4 regions of the Phyllobacterium sp. MT110 genome follow, and region 3 is predicted to be linked to each of the others. Evidence: riboswitches for the same ligand, from Rfam matches in the RefSeq annotation. Region 3 holds a riboswitch; each other region holds the start of a gene.
What was found. Region 3 has a riboswitch for cobalamin ahead of AC1Q5O_RS05465 (CbtB domain-containing protein). Riboswitches for the same ligand answer to the same signal wherever they lie in the genome.
Positions count from the first base shown of each region.

Region 1: another riboswitch for cobalamin. It lies ahead of AC1Q5O_RS01545 (DUF1636 family protein); the one in region 3 lies ahead of AC1Q5O_RS05465 (CbtB domain-containing protein).
Region 2: another riboswitch for cobalamin. It lies ahead of AC1Q5O_RS16410 (ribonucleoside-diphosphate reductase subunit alpha); the one in region 3 lies ahead of AC1Q5O_RS05465 (CbtB domain-containing protein).
Region 4: another riboswitch for cobalamin. It lies ahead of bluB (5,6-dimethylbenzimidazole synthase); the one in region 3 lies ahead of AC1Q5O_RS05465 (CbtB domain-containing protein).

Region 1 is NZ_JBXAFE010000001.1:315,844-320,198, reverse strand. It holds gene AC1Q5O_RS01550 (transglutaminase family protein) at 1-1,761, opposite strand, end outside; cobalamin riboswitch at 1,916-2,128, shown strand; gene AC1Q5O_RS01545 (DUF1636 family protein) at 2,235-2,597, shown strand; gene AC1Q5O_RS01540 (ABC transporter ATP-binding protein) at 2,721-3,527, shown strand; gene AC1Q5O_RS01535 (ABC transporter substrate-binding protein) at 3,527-4,355, shown strand, end outside.
Region 2 is NZ_JBXAFE010000003.1:267,181-271,535, forward strand. It holds gene AC1Q5O_RS16410 (ribonucleoside-diphosphate reductase subunit alpha) at 1-1,724, opposite strand, end outside; cobalamin riboswitch at 1,833-2,043, opposite strand; gene AC1Q5O_RS16415 (heme ABC transporter ATP-binding protein) at 2,094-2,885, opposite strand; gene AC1Q5O_RS16420 (FecCD family ABC transporter permease) at 2,888-4,009, opposite strand; gene AC1Q5O_RS16425 (heme/hemin ABC transporter substrate-binding protein) at 4,006-4,355, opposite strand, start outside.
Region 3 is NZ_JBXAFE010000001.1:1,048,957-1,053,311, forward strand. It holds gene AC1Q5O_RS05455 (hypothetical protein) at 1-251, opposite strand, end outside; gene AC1Q5O_RS05460 (CbtA family protein) at 315-1,055, opposite strand; gene AC1Q5O_RS05465 (CbtB domain-containing protein) at 1,068-1,277, opposite strand; cobalamin riboswitch at 1,310-1,460, opposite strand; gene AC1Q5O_RS05470 (histidine phosphatase family protein) at 1,454-2,104, shown strand; gene copC (copper homeostasis periplasmic binding protein CopC) at 2,191-2,562, shown strand; gene copD (copper homeostasis membrane protein CopD) at 2,562-3,446, shown strand; gene AC1Q5O_RS05485 (NAD-dependent epimerase/dehydratase family protein) at 3,539-4,279, shown strand.
Region 4 is NZ_JBXAFE010000001.1:1,886,707-1,891,061, reverse strand. It holds gene ettA (energy-dependent translational throttle protein EttA) at 1-1,386, shown strand, start outside; gene AC1Q5O_RS09650 (MOSC domain-containing protein) at 1,506-2,114, shown strand; cobalamin riboswitch at 2,141-2,316, shown strand; gene bluB (5,6-dimethylbenzimidazole synthase) at 2,384-3,136, shown strand; gene AC1Q5O_RS09640 (DUF2293 domain-containing protein) at 3,069-3,386, opposite strand; gene AC1Q5O_RS09635 (ArsR/SmtB family transcription factor) at 3,529-4,355, shown strand, end outside.

The DNA.
Region 1 (4,355 bases), 730 kb from region 3:
GTTGCCTTCATCAGCAGTGAAAGAGGCAACCGCCAGGATGTTCTCACGCGCCTGCGGTGCCGGGTCCGGCAGCGCCCCGCGATCCACCGACGGATCGACCGGCACGATATAGGGATATTCCGAGGCCGGAACATGCGGCAGGGCGCCGAGCGGCAGCCGGTATCCGACGGGCGAATCGCCCGGCACCAGGAACAACTTGCCGCGCCGCGTCTTCCATTTTTCGCTGCGCCAGCGCGGGCCGGAGGCCTGGCTGTTCCAGCGCTGCACCGGCAGGACAAAACCGCTTGGGTCGGTCAGGCCCCGCTCGAAAACCCGGGCGATGCGGCTGCGCTCTTCCGGATCCTTGAGCCTGGAGTTGGACGGATCGACATTGTCGGGAAGGTTGCCCTCCTTGATGATCCATTCCGCCGGATCTTCATAGGCGGGCGCCACCATCTCTTCTTCAACGCCAAGCTCCTGCGCCAACGCGACGAGGAGTTTTCCGGCATCTTCCGGCTTGACGTCAGCCTTGCCGTTCTCCGGCGCGATCAGGTCGGGATTGACCCAGATCGGCTTGCCGTCCTTGCGCCAGTAAAGCGAGAACGTCCAGCGCGGCAGGCTCTCGCCCGGATACCACTTGCCCTGCCCGTAATGCAGAAAACCACCCGGCGCAAAACGCTCGCGCAGCCGCCGGATCAGCCTGTCGGCCTTTTCGCGCTTGGTCGGCCCGACCGCATCGGTGTTCCATTCGCCCGATTCGAAATCGTCGATGGACACGAATGTGGGCTCGCCGCCCATGGTCAGGCGTACATCCCTCTCGTTCAGGATCGCGTCCACCTTTTCGCCGAGCGCATCGAGCGCATTCCAGGATTCGTCGGAAAACGGCCTGGTGATGCGCGGGTGCTCGGATACGCGTGTCACGCGCATGTCGAAACCGAATTCCACATTGGCGAATTCCGCCATGCCGGAAATCGGTGCGGCGTTGCGGTAATGCGGCGTAGCGGCAAGCGGTACGTGGCTTTCGCCGGTCAGAAGCCCGGAGGTGGGGTCGAGGCCGATCCAGCCCGCCCCCGGCAGATAGACTTCGCACCAGGCATGCAGGTCGGTGAAATCCTTGTCGGTGCCGGCGGGACCATCGATGGCGACAAGATCAGGCTTCAGCTGGATGAGATAGCCGGAGACGAACCGCGCGGCAAAACCGAGATTGCGCAACACCTGCACCAGCAGCCAGCTTGAATCCCGGCACGATCCCGAGCGCAGGTTCAAGGTGGCGTCCGGCTCCTGAACCCCGGTTTCCATGCGGATGACATAGCCGATCTCGCGCTGGATACGTGCGTTGAGATCAACGACGAAATTCACCGTGTTCGTCGGGCTGCGATCGATGGTTGCAAGGAAAGCCGAAACCAGCGGTCCTGCCGGTTGCGGTTTCATATAGATCGACAGGTCGTCGCTGATCTCTTCGGGATAGCTGAACGGCCAGGTCTCGGCGACCGGTTCGACGAAGAAATCGAATGGATTATAGACGGTCATATCAGCGACGAGATCGACCTCGATCTTCAGCTCCGTCACCGGTTCGGGAAAGACGAAGCGGGCGAGGAAATTGCCGTAGGGGTCCTGCTGCAGGTTGACGAAATGATTGGCCGGACTGACTTTCAGGGAATGGCTGAGAACTTTTGTCCGGGAATGGGGTGCCGGCTGGAGCCGGATGATCTGCGGCCCGAGCATGATGGGCCGGTCATACCGGTAATGTGTCAGATGATAGACTGCTGCGTGAATTGCCATATCGCCTCAAAAGTCTGATTCAAAAAACTGCGGTTCCACAAATGCTCCCAGCACTCTAGCGCGTTACCGGCCAATTGAAATCTTTCATTTGCCAAAAATTTTGGCAGCTGTAAAAATTGCCGCATAAACGTGCTTGCAACTGCGCGGCTGGCCGCATAGCATTCGCGCCGATGGTTTCTTCCGCACGACAACGCGGGAGATGAAAAGGGAACACGGTGAGGCGTACCCAAAAGGGACCGAGACCGTGGCTGCCCCCGCAACTGTAAGCGGTGAGCGATGCCTGACATGCCACTGACCGGAAGGTCGGGAAGGCAAGGCGAAGCTGAGACCCGCGAGCCAGGAGACCTGCCATCTCATCTACAATTCGAACCGGACGGGGTGTGCCGGGAGCGATGCGATGTCCTCTCCCGCATTGTCGCGATGGTGCATTGGCCGCGTTCCCCTAACCTTTGTCCACAAGGCAAGGCACCGGCATGACCACGCCAAGACCCGACCACCAGATTATCGCCTGCACCCAGTGCAAGGCGGCTGACGGACTGTCACGACCGGGACAGACCCTTGCCCACAGGCTGTGGGCGGAACTCGATGGCCAGCTCGGCTATGAGGTGCGCGGTGTTGGCTGCATGGCGGGCTGCGAACGACCCTGCACCGTGGCGTTCCGGGCGCCCGGCAAGGCGCAATATCTCTTCGGCGATATCGATCCCGCCACGGACTTTGCCGATCTTCTGGACTTCGCCCGGATGTATCACGCGCTCGCCGATGGCTGGTCCAAAGCATCACAGCGCCCGCAAGGCCTTTGGGACAAGACACTCGCACGCATTCCGGCGCACCTATGACACACCGGGTATTGACCAATGTTATAACGTTACTATACGAGAACGGAGCGTCCGCGATAACACGACGTTTACCGGTTGGGATTTGACACCATGTGCCTTGCCTGCAGTCACGGATATCCGCCCATGAACCACGTCGCCCTGCGTGCCGACGAGGTGACGTTCCGCACCGCCGGCCAGACGCTGGTGGATGAGGTATCGCTCGACATCGCGCGCGGCGCGCGACTTGCCATTATCGGGCCGAACGGCGCCGGGAAATCCACGCTTTTGCGCATGCTGGCCGGGCTGCAGCGCCCCTCCTCCGGCAGCATCCATCTCGACGGCGCGGCAATAGACCGGCTGCCGCCGAAGGAACGGGCCAGGAGATTTGCCTTCGTCGGCCAGACCGACATGCCGGACCCGCAATTGCTGGTGGACGATTATGTCTCCCTTGGCCGCATTCCGCACACCGGCACCCTGACCAAGGCGAAGGACCGGGATATCGTGACGGAAGCCCTGCTCCGCGCCGGGATCGCCGCGTTTTCGCGCCGTCCCATCGGCTCGCTCTCCGGCGGCGAAAGGCAGCGCGTGCAGCTGGCGCGCGCCATCGCCCAGCAGCCGGACATCCTGTTTCTCGACGAACCCACCAATCACCTCGACCCGAAGGCGCGCAGCGAACTGCTGGCGCTCGTCGCCGGTCTCGATGTGACTGTTATAGCGGTGCTGCACGACCTGCCGCTGGTGGCGCCGTTTGCAACCCACGTCGCCGTCATGCATGCCGCCCAGCTTGTCGCCGCCGGCACGCCCGACGAAACGCTGACGCCGCGCATCGTCAGCGATGTCTTCGATCTCGATGTCCTGCGCCTGCGCCATCCGTCGCAGGATCGCGACCTCATGGTGTTCGAAGCACCCGGACCAACCACAAAACAAACTGCTCAGCTACGGAGAATTTGATGAAAAGAATGCTGCTCGCCCTCGCCTTGTCGGCGCTGTCCGCCCCCGCATGGGCGTTTCCCGTGACGGTCGACAGTTGCGGCAAGCCCGTAACCTTCGAGGCCGCACCCAAGCGTGCGGTCATCCAAGACATCAACATGAGCGAAATGGCCTTCGCCCTGCACCTGCAATCCTCGATGGTCGGGGTTTCGGGCATTACCGGCTGGTACAAGCTGGACAACGCCTTCAAGAAGCAGCTGGGCACCATTCCCGAGCTTGCGCCGAAATATCCCACCCTTGAAAATCTCATTGCGGCGGAACCGGATTTCTTCTTCGCCGGCTGGAATTACGGCATGAAGCCGGGTGGCGAAGTCACCCCCGACACGTTGGCGCCGCACGGCATCAAGACACTTGAACTGACCGAAAGCTGCATCCATCTCGACAAGTCCCGGCCCGCCGCCACCATGGACCTGCTTTATGGCGACATGGAAAAGCTCGGCAAGATTTTCGATAGGGAAGAGGAAGCCAACACACTGGTCAGCGGCTGGAAGACAGAACTCGCGGCGATCAAGACAAAGATCGGCGACAAGAGCGGCACCCGCGTCTTCCTCTACGATTCCGGCGAGGACAAGCCGTTTACAGCGGGCAAATTCGCCATTCCGACGGCAATGATCAGCGAAGCCGGCGGCACCAACATCATGGCCGATCTCGACACCAGCTGGGGCACCACCTCGTGGGAAACCGTGGCGACGCGCAATCCGGAATTCCTCGTCCTCCTCGATTATCAGGATGATGCGGGCTACCAGAAGCTGCTCGACTTCCTCAAATCGCATCCGGCAATGAAGGAAA
Region 2 (4,355 bases), on a different contig from region 3:
ACATGACCCTGCGGCGAGCGAATATTGCAGGGGTCCTTGAACGTGACCCATGGGTGGCCGGTCTCGAACAGCATCGTCAAAATCCGGCGCCAGAGATCCAGTGCCCGCACGGTGCGGAAGACACGGATTTCCCCGCGTGCGGCCTTGGCTTCACAGGCCTCGTAGGCGGATTTGAATGCCGCGCCATAGAGGTCGTGCAAATCCGGCATCTCGTCGGGTGAGAACAGGGTCCATGACTCGTCCGCCTCGACGCGGCTCATGAACAGGTCAGGCACCCAGTTGGCGGTGTTCATGTCGTGGGTGCGGCGGCGGTCGTCACCGGTATTCTTGCGCAGATCGAGGAACTCCTCGATGTCGACATGCCAGGTTTCGAGATAGGCGCAGACCGCGCCCTTGCGCTTGCCGCCCTGATTGACCGCGATGGCCGTATCGTTGGCCACTTTCAGGAACGGTACAACGCCTTGGCTTTCGCCGTTGGTTCCCTTGATATGGGCTCCAAGGCCACGCACTGGCGTCCAGTCATTGCCGAGGCCACCGGAATATTTTGCCAGGAGCGCATTGTCCTTCACCGCCTTGAAGATGCCATCGAGATCGTCGGCGACGGTGGTCAGGAAGCAGGAGGAAAGCTGCGGGCGCAGCGTGCCCGAATTGAACAAGGTCGGGGTGGAAGCCATGAAGTCGAACGACGACAGCAGGTCGTAGAATTCGATGGCGCGCGCTTCCCGGTCGATCTCACGGGTGGCGAGGCCCATGGCAACGCGCATCAGGAAGGCCTGTGGCAGTTCGAACCGGATACCACGTGTCTGCTGGAGATAACGATCATACAATGTCTGCAGGCCAAGATACTGGAACTGCAGGTCGCGTTCCGGCTTCAGGGCTGCTGATATTTTCCGCAGGTCGAAGCGGGCGAGTTCCGGATCGAGCAGTTCGGCTTCAATGCCGGCCTTCACATAGGCGGGGAAATAATCGGCATAGCGTTCTGCCATTTCATGCTGGGTCGCCTGTTCGGGCCTGCCGAAGACAAAGCTCAAGGCTTCGCGGCGCAGCTTGTCGAGAAGCAGCCGGGCAGTGACAAATGAGTAGTTCGGTTCGGTTTCAACGAGTGTGCGTGCCGCCAGAATGGGTGCAAGCGATAGTTCGTCGAGGGTGATACCGTCATAGAGATTGCGCTGGGTTTCGCTCAGGATCGGCGCGGCGCTGACCCCCTCAAGTCCTTCGCAGGCTTCATCGATGATGCGGGCGAGGCGCGCCGCATCGAGCGGTGCCCTGGTCCCATCAGGCAGGGTGACGTTGAGGGACGGGCCGGTTGCGGCCACGGGTTCCACCAGTTTTGCGCGTTCTCTCGCGCGTTCTTCCCGGTAGAGCACGTAAGCACGCGCAACCTTGTGGTTTTCGCTGCGCATGAGGGCAAGTTCGACCTGATCCTGCACATCCTCGATGTGGAACAGACGTCCTTCGCTGCTGCGGCGCTTCAATGTTGTCACGATGTCGGCGGTCAAGCCTTCGACGACATCGTGCACACGGCGCGAACCGGCAGCGACGTTGCCTTCGACGGCGAGGAAGGCTTTGGTGAGAGCAACGGTGATTTTCAGCGGGTCGAAGGGTGTGACCGAGCCATTGCGGCGAATGACGCGATAGCCGGGCTCGCTGGATAATGGCAGCAATTCGGCGGGACGAACCGGCGACTGACCGTCGACGCGGGTGGTTTGAAGAGAAAGAGACATGTGCTTATACCCCAAATGTTGGGGGCAAAGGTCGAGCGCACGCGTGCAAGAATCCGATCAGCTTGCGGCCGACCATTGCAAGCGACACACCGGGACACCCCGCCCGTGGACGTTCATCATGTCATGGCAGGTCTCCTGGCTCACAGGTCGGCGCTGGTGTCGGCCTTCCCGAAGCGCGGCTCCAGTGGCATTGTCGACAACAACTCGCTGTTTACAGTTGCGGGGGCAGCGCCGGCCTCAATGTCCAGGACATTTCACCGGCTTCCCTCTTAGCTCCCGGTCTTGCGACTCGGGGAGAACCATAACATCTATATTTAGTATCAAATCGCCATTTTTAGTCAATAGGTGGATGGTGGCATCTTCGCGTGCTCAGAGCACTGCGGATTGCGGCAAGACGAACGGCACGGATTTTCCGGGCAGACCGCCTACCTTGAGCGCACATTCATAGACGCGCAGGATGCGGTCATCCGTCAAGACCTCCGTGGGGGTGCCCACAGAATCGGCCCTCCCCCTGTGCATGACCACGACCCTGTCGGCAAACATGGAGGTGAGGTTGAGGTCATGCAGGATAGCGATGACCCCGCCACCGCGATCGGCAAAGTCGCGGGCAATCTGCATGATGATCAGCTGATGTTTGATATCGAGGCTCGACACCGGCTCATCGAGAAACAGAAAGCGCGGCTGGCCGTCGAGCACCGGCTGCCAGACCTGGCAGAGGACGCGCGCCAGTTGCACCCGCTGCTGCTCGCCGCCGGAGAGTTCCTGATAGAACCGCCCGCCGAAACCCGCGAGGTCAACGCGCTCAAGCGCTTCATCGGGCAGTGTGTCGACGTTGTGGCGCGAAGCACCGGAGCGGCCGCTGGTCATGCCCAGCTTGACGATCTCACGCACGGTAAACGGAAAGGACAGCGAGGTGGATTGCGGCAGGATCGCCCGCATGGTTGCCATCTGCCAGAGCTTCAGCCGGTCGATCGGCGTGCCGTTGATGCTGATGACGCCCTCATGTGGCAGATCACCGGAGAGTGCGCGCATCAGGGTCGTTTTACCTGACCCGTTGGGTCCGACGATAACTGTGAATGCGCCGGCCTGCGCATCAAAGGATACGTCCTCGACAATTCTGTTTCGGCCGAGGGATACGGAGACATTGGAAACACGGATCATGGTCAGAGGTCCAGAATGCCGCGGCGGCGCAGCAATATCCACAGGAAGAACGGTGCGCCGACGGCCGCCGTGACGATGCCGATCGGCAGTTCGGACGGTGCAACGATGGTGCGGCTGACCGCATCGGCAATCAGCAGCAGGCTGGCGCCAAGGAGGGCGGCGGCAGGCAGGAGATAGCGATGATCGGGGCCGATCACGAGGCGCAGCAGATGCGGAACGACGACGCCGACAAAACCGATGCCGCCGCTGACCGCAACCGATGCGCCGGTGGCGGCAGCGACGGTGACAATGGCGATGCGTTTGAACCGCTGTACCGGGATGCCGAGATGGCTGGCCGATGCTTCCCCGAGGGCGAGCCCGTTGAGGCCGCGGGCGAGGAACGGTGAAATGACGAGGGCGAGCGCAATGAGCGGGCCTGATGCGGCGATCTTGACCCAATTGGCTCCCGCCAGCGATCCCAGCCCCCAGAATGTCAGATCGCGCAACTGTTTGTCGTCGGTGACATAGACCAGGACACCGATATAGGCGGCGGCCATGGCGCCGAGCGCAATACCGGCGAGCAGCATGGTGGCGATGGATGTCTGCCCGCGCCGTGTCGCGACGTGGTAGAGGACGAGCGTGAAGATGAGGGCGCCGAAGAAAGCGGCGAGCGGCAAGGCATAGAGACTGAACAGGGCGATCACCGGGGCGAGGAAGGTTCCGCCGAGAACGATGATGCTGACCGCGCCAAGCCCGGCGCCCGCCGAGACGCCGACGATGCCGGGGTCGGCCAGCGGATTGCGGAACAATCCCTGCATGACTGCACCCGATACGGCAAGGGACGCGCCGATCAGCGCCCCGAGAATGACGCGCGGCAGGCGGATATCGTAAATGATGATGCGGTCGCGGACGGAGAGCGCATTGTCTGTGGTATCGGATCCGGCAATCAGGGACTTCACGACGGAGAGGACCGATGCATCGGATGCACCAAAGGCAAGGCTGAAAAGGACTGTGGCAACGAGCGCCACGCACAGGCAGGCAATGACCATGCGCGCAAACGCCGACCGGTCACCATCCGGGCGCAGTCTGCTGCCGCCCTGTGCGGAAGCAAGGACGGCAGGTTTTCTCAAGACGGTCTCACTCATTTGCCGAGTTCGTTGCCGTAAATGGCTTCTGCCAGCTCGTGAATTGCCTTGGGCGCACGCGGCCCGAAGCCCAGCAGATACTGACCACTCATGCGGATGATCTTCTTGTCCTTGCCGGCGGGCGTTGCGGCAATCGCCGCATTGGCAAGAAGGTCGGCATTGTCGGACGCATGGTCACCACCGCGGTCCATGACCAGAATGACGTCGGGTTTGGCCGTGATGATTGCTTCGTCCGTCAATGGCTTGTATCCGGGGTATTCCGTGATCGCATTGTCGGCACCGGCCAGTGCAATGATCCCATTGGCTGCCGTTTTGGTGCCGGAGGCCATGATCTTGCCGCCCTGCG
Region 3 (4,355 bases):
AGCAGCCGCCGGAATTTCTCATCGGTGCGGGTCATGCGGGCCGCCAGATCGAGGATCGGCTTGCGGTAGTCGGCGATAACCGCCATTTCACCATGGGACAGGCTTGGAATGGAAATGCCCGACGTATCGGTACCGGCGCTGCTGCGGTGCGCCCATCCGCTTGCGGTTTGCAGCATGAACAGGCATGCGACCAGAGCCAGAAGCCAGCCTGCCGGGCATCCCATGGGGATATCGAAGCGTTGCGGTCTCATGACAGTCCCATCGGCAGCGGAAGCCTGAACGCCCGCGGGCGTTCAGAAATGGCGCGACTGCGCTCAGCGTGCCGCATGCAGGCGATAGCGCGGACGCTGTCCGGCCAGAACCCGTTCAGCCAAAGCGCCGAAGAGCAGACCAAGCGTTGTCCAGACGATCACATGGATGCCCAGCGATGCGACGCGGAAATTCCAGAGAACGGTCGGTGAGAACTGTTCGGGAACTTCATTGATGGCGGGAAGCGCGTATTGCACCAGCGCAATGAACACGACATAGGCTGCACCGGCCATCAATGTCGCGTTCCATGCGCCGTGCTGGGCATAAAGGCGCTTTGCCAGACCCACAGCCGCCGCAAGGGCACCGAGCGAAACCACCAGCATGACGAAGAACAGTTCCGTTCTGGCCCCGATGGTATCCGGGCTGCCAACCGCAGGCGGATTCATCGGGTACTTGATGCAGGGAACGAGAACAATTGCCACAAAACCTGCGAGCGCCAGCAGGGCCGCCGTACTACGCGGGCTGAGGGAACTGACCCGGCCATGCACGAAGGCAAAGACCAGGGAGAACAATCCGCCAAGTGCGGCACTGTAGACGACAATGCCGGTAAACAGGCCGATGCCGGCCTGTGTCGCCCGTGTGACAAGCTCCGGTTCAGCCGCTGCGCCGGCCGCCTGGCTCATCTTTTCCTCGAAGGCAATGGCATGATCAACCTGCGGTTCGCCGAATACCCGGGCAAACCCGAACGCCAACAACCCGGCGATGACCCCTGCGATCATGCCGCGGATCAAAAGATCTCTTGTCATTGTTTCGTTTCCTCAGTGGCAGGGAAAACCGAGGAGATGGCGGCCGTCATGAACGAATTCGTGCACATACATGCCCGAGAAGAGCGACATCGCACCTTCTTCCGCACCAATGAAATAGATTGCGAGCAGCATGATCAGCCCGCCGAAAATGGCCCAGGGCAAGACTTCGCCAAGAGGAATGGGCGTGACGCCTGCTGACGGCGTAAGAGCGATATCGGACATGAATTTTCTCCCAGAATGACGCGTTCACTAACGGAATAAATGATGTTGCGGCCAGGGTCTGGCTTTCAATCAGTGAAAAAGGACTGATTAATTACAGTGGCGCGACCGCTCCGGAATTTCACCGGCTTCCAAACTCGCAACAGCACGGTTATATCTGTGCGCGCCGCAGACTGTCAATGAACGGTCTGCAGGCTGTTTACGGTTTTCTCCTGAGGGTTTTGAGGGATATTTTGGCCAGAGCCACGCGGTTGACCCTTGTTTGCCATGGCGCCACACCGGCGGTCCGCACAGGTGCTTTCCCCGCCGACGAAGCGCTTGAACCCGGGGAAGCCCAAAACCTGCAGGCCATTGCCGGGCATTTGCGCCGCGCGCACCATGTTTTGACCAGTCCGGCGCTGCGCGCCCGGCAAACCGCCGATGCCCTGGGTCTGGAATCCGTTGTCGATGCGGCGTTGGCGGATATCGATTACGGGAAATGGGCGGGGAGGACACTCGCCGCTGTCCACGAAGCTCACCCGGACGATGTGACGGACTGGATGAACAATCCCGCCTCGGCCCCGCATGGCGGCGAATCCATCCATGATTTTCTCGTCAGGATTGCAGATTGGATGAGCGCGCATATGCATGATGGCGGTCACACAGTCGTGGTAACACACGCTTCCGTCATTCGCGCCGCTGTTCTGAGCGTGTTGCAGGCACCGGATTCCGCATTCTGGCGCATCGATGTCGAGCCGCGCAGCTGTACGGAAATGAGCAGCGACGGCCGCCGGTGGATGCTACGCGCTGCCGCCTGCGTGCCGTCGCGCCCCACAGGGATTCTGCCATGATCCCGGCAAAAATCAGGCTTAGCTTTCGCCGCGCGGTCGCACCCTTTCTCCGGATCCGTCAAATCCGCCCGCTCACAGGAGTTCTCATGTCACGGCTCATTCGTATTTTTGCTGTCGCAACGGTCCTTAATGCCGGCCTGTTGGGGCAGGTATTGGCGCACGCCCATCTTGAATCGGCAGTTCCGGCCGAAAACGCCATCATGAAGGTCTCGCCCGTCGAGATCGATCTGACGTTTTCCGAGGGTTTGAACCTGAAATTCTCAGGTGCAACGATCACCGGCCCGGGCAAGGCGACCATATCGACGGGGCAGGCCAAACTGTCGATCAACAACCACAAGACACTGGTCATTCCGCTGTCGGCACCCCTCGCGTCGGGGGAATATACCGTGAACTGGACCGCACTTTCCACCGACGGTCACAAGACCAAGGGCAGCTATACATTCACCGTCAAACCCTGATGGGGTTGGAGACCACGCTTGTTCTGTGCAGGTTCGTGCACAATACGTCCACGATGTTCCTGTGGGGCGCGTTTGCCTACCTCGCACTGCTTGTGCCCAAACCCCTGGCGCTGGAGATCGGGGAGCGCCTGCGTCCTGCGAGCGGGATCGCGGTCTTTCTGGCTATCGGAACGATCTTTGCCGCGCTGCCGCTGCAGGCTGGAATGATCGGGCAGGGCTGGAGCGATGCCGTCGATCTCGGAACCATCCGGGACGTGCTGCTTGAGACAAGTGTCGGCCGCGGCTGGGCGATACAGGTCGCGGCGGCGCTGCTTTTGTTGCCCGCATTGGCTCTGTCGCCACCCCGCGCGCGCATCGCTCTTGCCATGGCTTCGGGGCTGCTCCTGGCAAGCCTGGCATTTTCCGGCCATGCCACAATGCGGGAGGGTTGGATCGGCGCGGCCCACCGTTTCAACGATATGGTGCATGTGCTCTCGGGCGGCGCGTGGATCGGAGCGCTGATACCGGTCGTGCTGATCCTTGGCCGGTTGCGCCAGGTGGAATGGCGTGGGGCCGCGCGAACGGCGCTCATGCGGTTTTCGTCGGCCGGTCATGCGGCCGTCGCATTGGTGATCGCATCCGGCGTGGTCAATACCACGCTTGTCCTTCGACGTCTGCCGGCTGATTGGACATCCCCCTATCAGGCCTTGCTGGTGCTGAAGATCATTCTGGTTGTGGTGCTGACCGGACTGGCCCTGATCAACCGGTATGTTTTCGTGCCGCGCATGCGCACCAGCGAGGCAGGTTCCATACGCGCCATACGGCTCGGAACCCTGACGGAGATCGCACTGGGCATTGTCGTGCTCGGGCTGGTTGCCTGGTTTGGCATGCTCGAACCCGTCTAGGTCGAAAAGTGTGAGGGGCATGTCACGTTCGATTGGGCTGTCTCGTCTTGGTGGCGCAAGACGAATTGCAGGCAATGACAGGAGACAGACACATGATCAGGAAAATCTTTCTCGCAGGCGCCAGCGGCGCGGTTGGCAGGCGGCTTGCACCGCTGTTGGTGGAGGCCGGATATGTGGTGACCGGCACCACGCGAAGCGCCGAGAAGGCCGCTTCCTTGCGCCAGATCGGGGTTGAGCCGGCCATTGTCGATGTTTTTGACGCCGAAAAACTCAAATCCGTTGTTGCTGAGGCCGAGCCCGATGTGATCATACATCAGCTCACGGATTTGCCGCATGGTGTCAGTCCAGCGGCGATGAAGGATTTCATCAGCCGCAATGCCCGCATCCGCAGCGAGGGAACCGCCAATCTCGTACAGGCGGCAAAAGCCGCGGGTGTCGGGCGTATCATCGCGCAGAGTATCGCCTGGGCCTACGCGCCGAAACCCGGTGTGTTCATCGAGACGGATCCGCTTGATCTGCACGCGGAAGAACCCCGTGCAACGACTGTCGCCGGTGTCGCGGCCATGGAACAGGCTGTGTTGAACGAGCCCGGCATGGAGGGCATTGTCCTGCGCTACGGCTTTTTCTACGGGCCGGGGACCGGCGTCGACATGCCGGCCAATCCGGATTTGCGCGTCCATGTCGATGCGGCCGCCAGCGCAGCACTCAAGGCTATCGAGCGCGGAGCAAGCGGTGCCTACAATGTTACCGAGACGGACGTTGTCGCCAACAGCGGGAAAGCCCGCCATGCGCTCGGTTGGGACGCCGCATTTCGCATTGACCGCCGCCCATAGACCCTCGCGATGACAGGCGCGAGGCGAATCGACAGACCGCCTCCCACAGAGTTGGGAGACGGGCAAAGCGCAATCT
Region 4 (4,355 bases), 840 kb from region 3:
AACGTCATGGACGGCGTCGCGGACAAGAAGGCCGTTCTCGACCGCTACAACGAACTGATGATGAACTATTCCGACGAAACCGCCGATGAAGGCGCCAAACTGCAGGACATCATCGACGCCAAGAACCTCTGGGATCTGGAATCCCAGGTGGAAATGGCCATGGAAGCGCTGCGCTGCCCGCCCGGTGATTCCGGCGTGGAAAAGCTGTCCGGCGGTGAGCGTCGCCGTGTGGCACTGTGCCGCCTGCTGCTCTCGCAGCCCGATCTTCTGCTCCTCGACGAGCCGACCAACCACCTTGACGCCGAAACCACCGCCTGGCTGGAAAAGCACCTGCGCGAATATGCCGGCTCCGTCCTGCTGATCACGCACGATCGCTACTTCCTCGACAATGTGACCGGCTGGATTCTCGAGCTCGACCGCGGCCGCGGCATCCCCTACGAAGGCAATTACTCCGCCTATCTCGGTGCGAAGGCCAAGCGCATGCAGCAGGAAGGCCGCGAGGACGACTCGCGCCAGAAGGCTCTGGAGCGCGAGCGCGAGTGGATTTCCGCCAGCCCCAAGGCACGTCAGGCCAAGTCGAAAGCCCGTATCAAGGCCTATGACGCGCTGGTCGATGCCGCCAATGAGCAGCGTCCCGGCGATGCGCAGATCATCATTCCGGCAGGCGAGCGTCTCGGCCAGGTGGTTATCGAGGCGGAAAACCTCACCAAATCCTTCGGCGACCGCGTTCTCATCGAAAACCTGACCTTCAAGCTGCCGCCCGGCGGCATTGTCGGCATCATCGGTCCGAACGGTGCGGGTAAGACCACGCTGTTCAAGATGATCACCGGACAGGAAAAGCCGGATTCCGGCTCGATCCGCGTCGGTGAAACGGTTCATCTCGGTTATGTCGACCAGAGCCGCGATCATCTCGCGGCGGAGAAGAATGTCTGGGAAGAAATCTCCGGCGGCAATGAAATCATCAAGATCGGCAAGAACGAGATGAATTCGCGCGCCTATGTCTCGGCGTTCAACTTCAAGGGCGGCGACCAGCAGCAGAAGGTCGGCAATCTCTCCGGCGGTCAGCGCAACCGCGTGCATCTTGCCAAGATGCTGCAGTCCGGCGGCAATGTCCTGCTGCTCGACGAACCGACCAACGATCTTGACACCGAAACGCTGGCGGCACTGGAAGACGCGCTGGAAAAATACGCCGGCTGCGCCGTTATCATCAGCCACGACCGCATGTTCCTTGACCGGCTGGCGACGCACATCCTGGCCTTCGAAGGCGACAGCCACGTCGAATGGTTCGAAGGCAACTTCCAGGACTATGAGAACGACAAGATCCGTCGTCTCGGACCGGACAGCGTCAATCCGAAGCGTCCGAGCTACAAGCCTCTGACACGCTGATGCGACCGGGAGGGCGGCAACGCCCTCCCATCACCAATTTTGACGTTTCCATCAGTGATATTGGCTGGTTTTAACAAGCAATTTTCCTAAGATGCGGCTGATTTCACCGGAGTGCCGTCATGACAGATCTTTTCGCAACCAGAACGGACATCCTTCCGGCCCGCAAGATTGTCGGGCGGGTGAGCGGCCTGTTCCAGGCGCCGAAAGACAGTTTTGTCACCGCTGCCACGGACACGCTCGATCTCACCTTTGAAGGCATCCGCGGCGATTATCATGCCGGCCTGACGCGCCGGTCCGGCGGGCGCGAGCCCTGGTACCCGCGCGGAACGGAGATGCGCAACGAACGGCATATTTCCGTTCTGGCGGCCGACGAGCTTGCAATGATTGCCGGCGCCATGGGCCTTGCGGAAGTCAAACCCGAATGGATCGGCGCCAACATGGTTGTCGATGGCATTCCCTCGCTTTCCATGCTGCCGCCGCGCACGCTGCTGTTCTTCGAAGGCGGCGTGACGCTGAAGGTCGACGGGCAGAACGCGCCGTGCAAGGTCGCCGGACGCTCCATCGCCGAGCGGGCGCAAACCCCCGATCACACCGCGACGGCGCTCGACTTCGTCAAAGCGTCGAAGCGGCTGCGTGGCATCGTCGTCTGGGTTGAAGTGCCGGGAATCATCCATTCCGGTGAAAAAATCGATGCGCGCCTGCCGGAGCAATGGATTTATCCGGGCTGACGCTTGCGTCCTTCGCCGATCTGTGGCGAATGGAATGCAGGTCCGGTGCCTGCATGCAGGAGAATCGGGAAGCCGGTGCAAATCCGGCACGTGCCCAACGCTGTATAGGGGATGGGCCGCGCAGATTGCCACGGGGAAACCCGGAAGGCGCGCGGTTCAGGTGAACCTCAGTCAGAAGACCGGCCGGACCGGATAGCCGAAACCGCACGGACAGCGGGGAGGTGTCTGGGGTCAGATCAATCTGACCCTCGCATTGTTGGGAGCAAACGATGCACGACTCTGCCTGTGGTCCCGTGGCCGCCGCCGATTTTTCCGCGGACGAGCGCGCCGCCGTCTACAAAGCCATCCATACCCGCCGCGATGTGCGCGACCAGTTCCTGCCAAGGCCCGTCGACGACGAAGTGCTGCTGCGGCTGCTCGATGCCGCCCATCACGCGCCGTCGGTGGGGTTCATGCAGCCGTGGAATTTCATTCTCATCCGCGACGCGGCACGCAAGGCCGAGGTGCATCAGGCCTTTACCCGCGCCAATGCAGAAGCAAAGGCCATGTTCACCGACGAGCGCCAGGCGCTCTACGCCTCGCTGAAGCTTGAGGGCATCGTGAAGGCGCCGGTCAATCTGTGCATCACCTGCGACCGGACACGCGGCGGCGATGTCGTTCTGGGGCGCACCCATAACCGGCAGATGGATGTCTACAGCACCGTCTGTGCCGTGCAGAACCTGTGGCTGGCGGCGCGGGCGGAAGGCATCGGCGTCGGCTGGGTCAGCATCTACCATGACCGGGACATGCGCCGCATTCTGGCCATCCCCGATCATGTCGAGATCATCGCCTATCTCTGCATCGGCTATGTCGACCAGCTCTACGATCAGCCGGAGCTGCAAAAGCGCGGCTGGCGCGAACGGTTGCCGCTGGACCAGCTCATCTATGAAGATCAGTGGGATACAGGCGCTGATTTCAGCTCGGATCGTCCTCGTCCGGATCCAGCAGCCGCGTCGCCCGCCATTCCGTCAATTTCCGGTTGATGGCCTCGAGCACGAAGAAACGGGCCGACTCCTTGTCATAGCCCTCGTCGCGCAGCGCATCGTAGTCCGTGTGCTGATGGCGGACATGGGCGACTGTGGCCAGCCACACCGCAATGGGTGGTGGCAGGCTTTTCATGTGCGGTGCCGTGGCGGCGGCGCGTATGGGCTCGGAATCCGAGTAGGGTACGGCCGGCAAAAGCAGTGTCAGCGCCTTGCCGATGGCCCTTTGGCGGTTGGTTCCTGAACTCATTGCACTGTCTTCCCGCCGATTCGCTGATCGATATACCAGCCTATTTCAAACGCGACAAAATTTGCCGTCAACGGAAAAACAAAACTTGCCAAATCTGTATTTCTCACATAAACATATCTTTATATCTTTTGAGGATACCTTGATGGACAAACGTGATCTCAATCTTGACCTGATGGTCGATACGCTGAAGGCAGCGGCGGAACCCAGCCGCCTGCGCATTCTGGCGCTGTTGTCCCGGGGGGATCTGACGGTTTCCGATCTGACCTCCATCCTCGGGCAGTCGCAGCCACGCGTCTCCCGCCATCTCAAGCTGCTGTTCGAAGCCAATCTGATCAACCGTTATCAGGAGGGCTCCTGGGCCTATTTCCGCCTCGCTGAATCCCTGGTGGTTGGCGATATCGCCCGGATCCTGCTCGATCGTCTTGATGTGTCCGATCCATTGCTGGAGCGCGATATCGAGCGGCTCGGCTCGGTGAAGCTGCAGCGCCGCGAGCGGGCCGCCGCCTATTTCAGTGCCAATGCCACCAGCTGGGACGCTATCCGTTCGCTGCATGTGCCGGATGGCGCGGTGGAAGCCGCGCTGACGAAGATCATCGGGCGCACGCCGTTCCAGGCGATGCTTGACGTGGGCACCGGCACCGGCCGTCTTCTCGAACTGTTTGCCCCGCTTTACGTGCGCGGTGTCGGCATCGATATCAATCGCGACATGCTGACCATTGCCCGCTCCAATCTTGACCGGTCGGGCATCACCAATGCGCAGGTCCGCCAGGGCGATGTCTATTCGCTGCCGGTTGACCGGGAGTCTTTCGATCTGGTGACCGTTCATCAGGTGCTGCACTTCCTCGACAATCCTGCCGAGGCCATCCGCGAGGCCGCACGCGCCTTGCGTGCGGGCGGGCGCATGCTGATCGTCGATTTCGCCCCGCACGATCTTGAATTCCTGCGGGACAGCCATGCGCATATACGGCT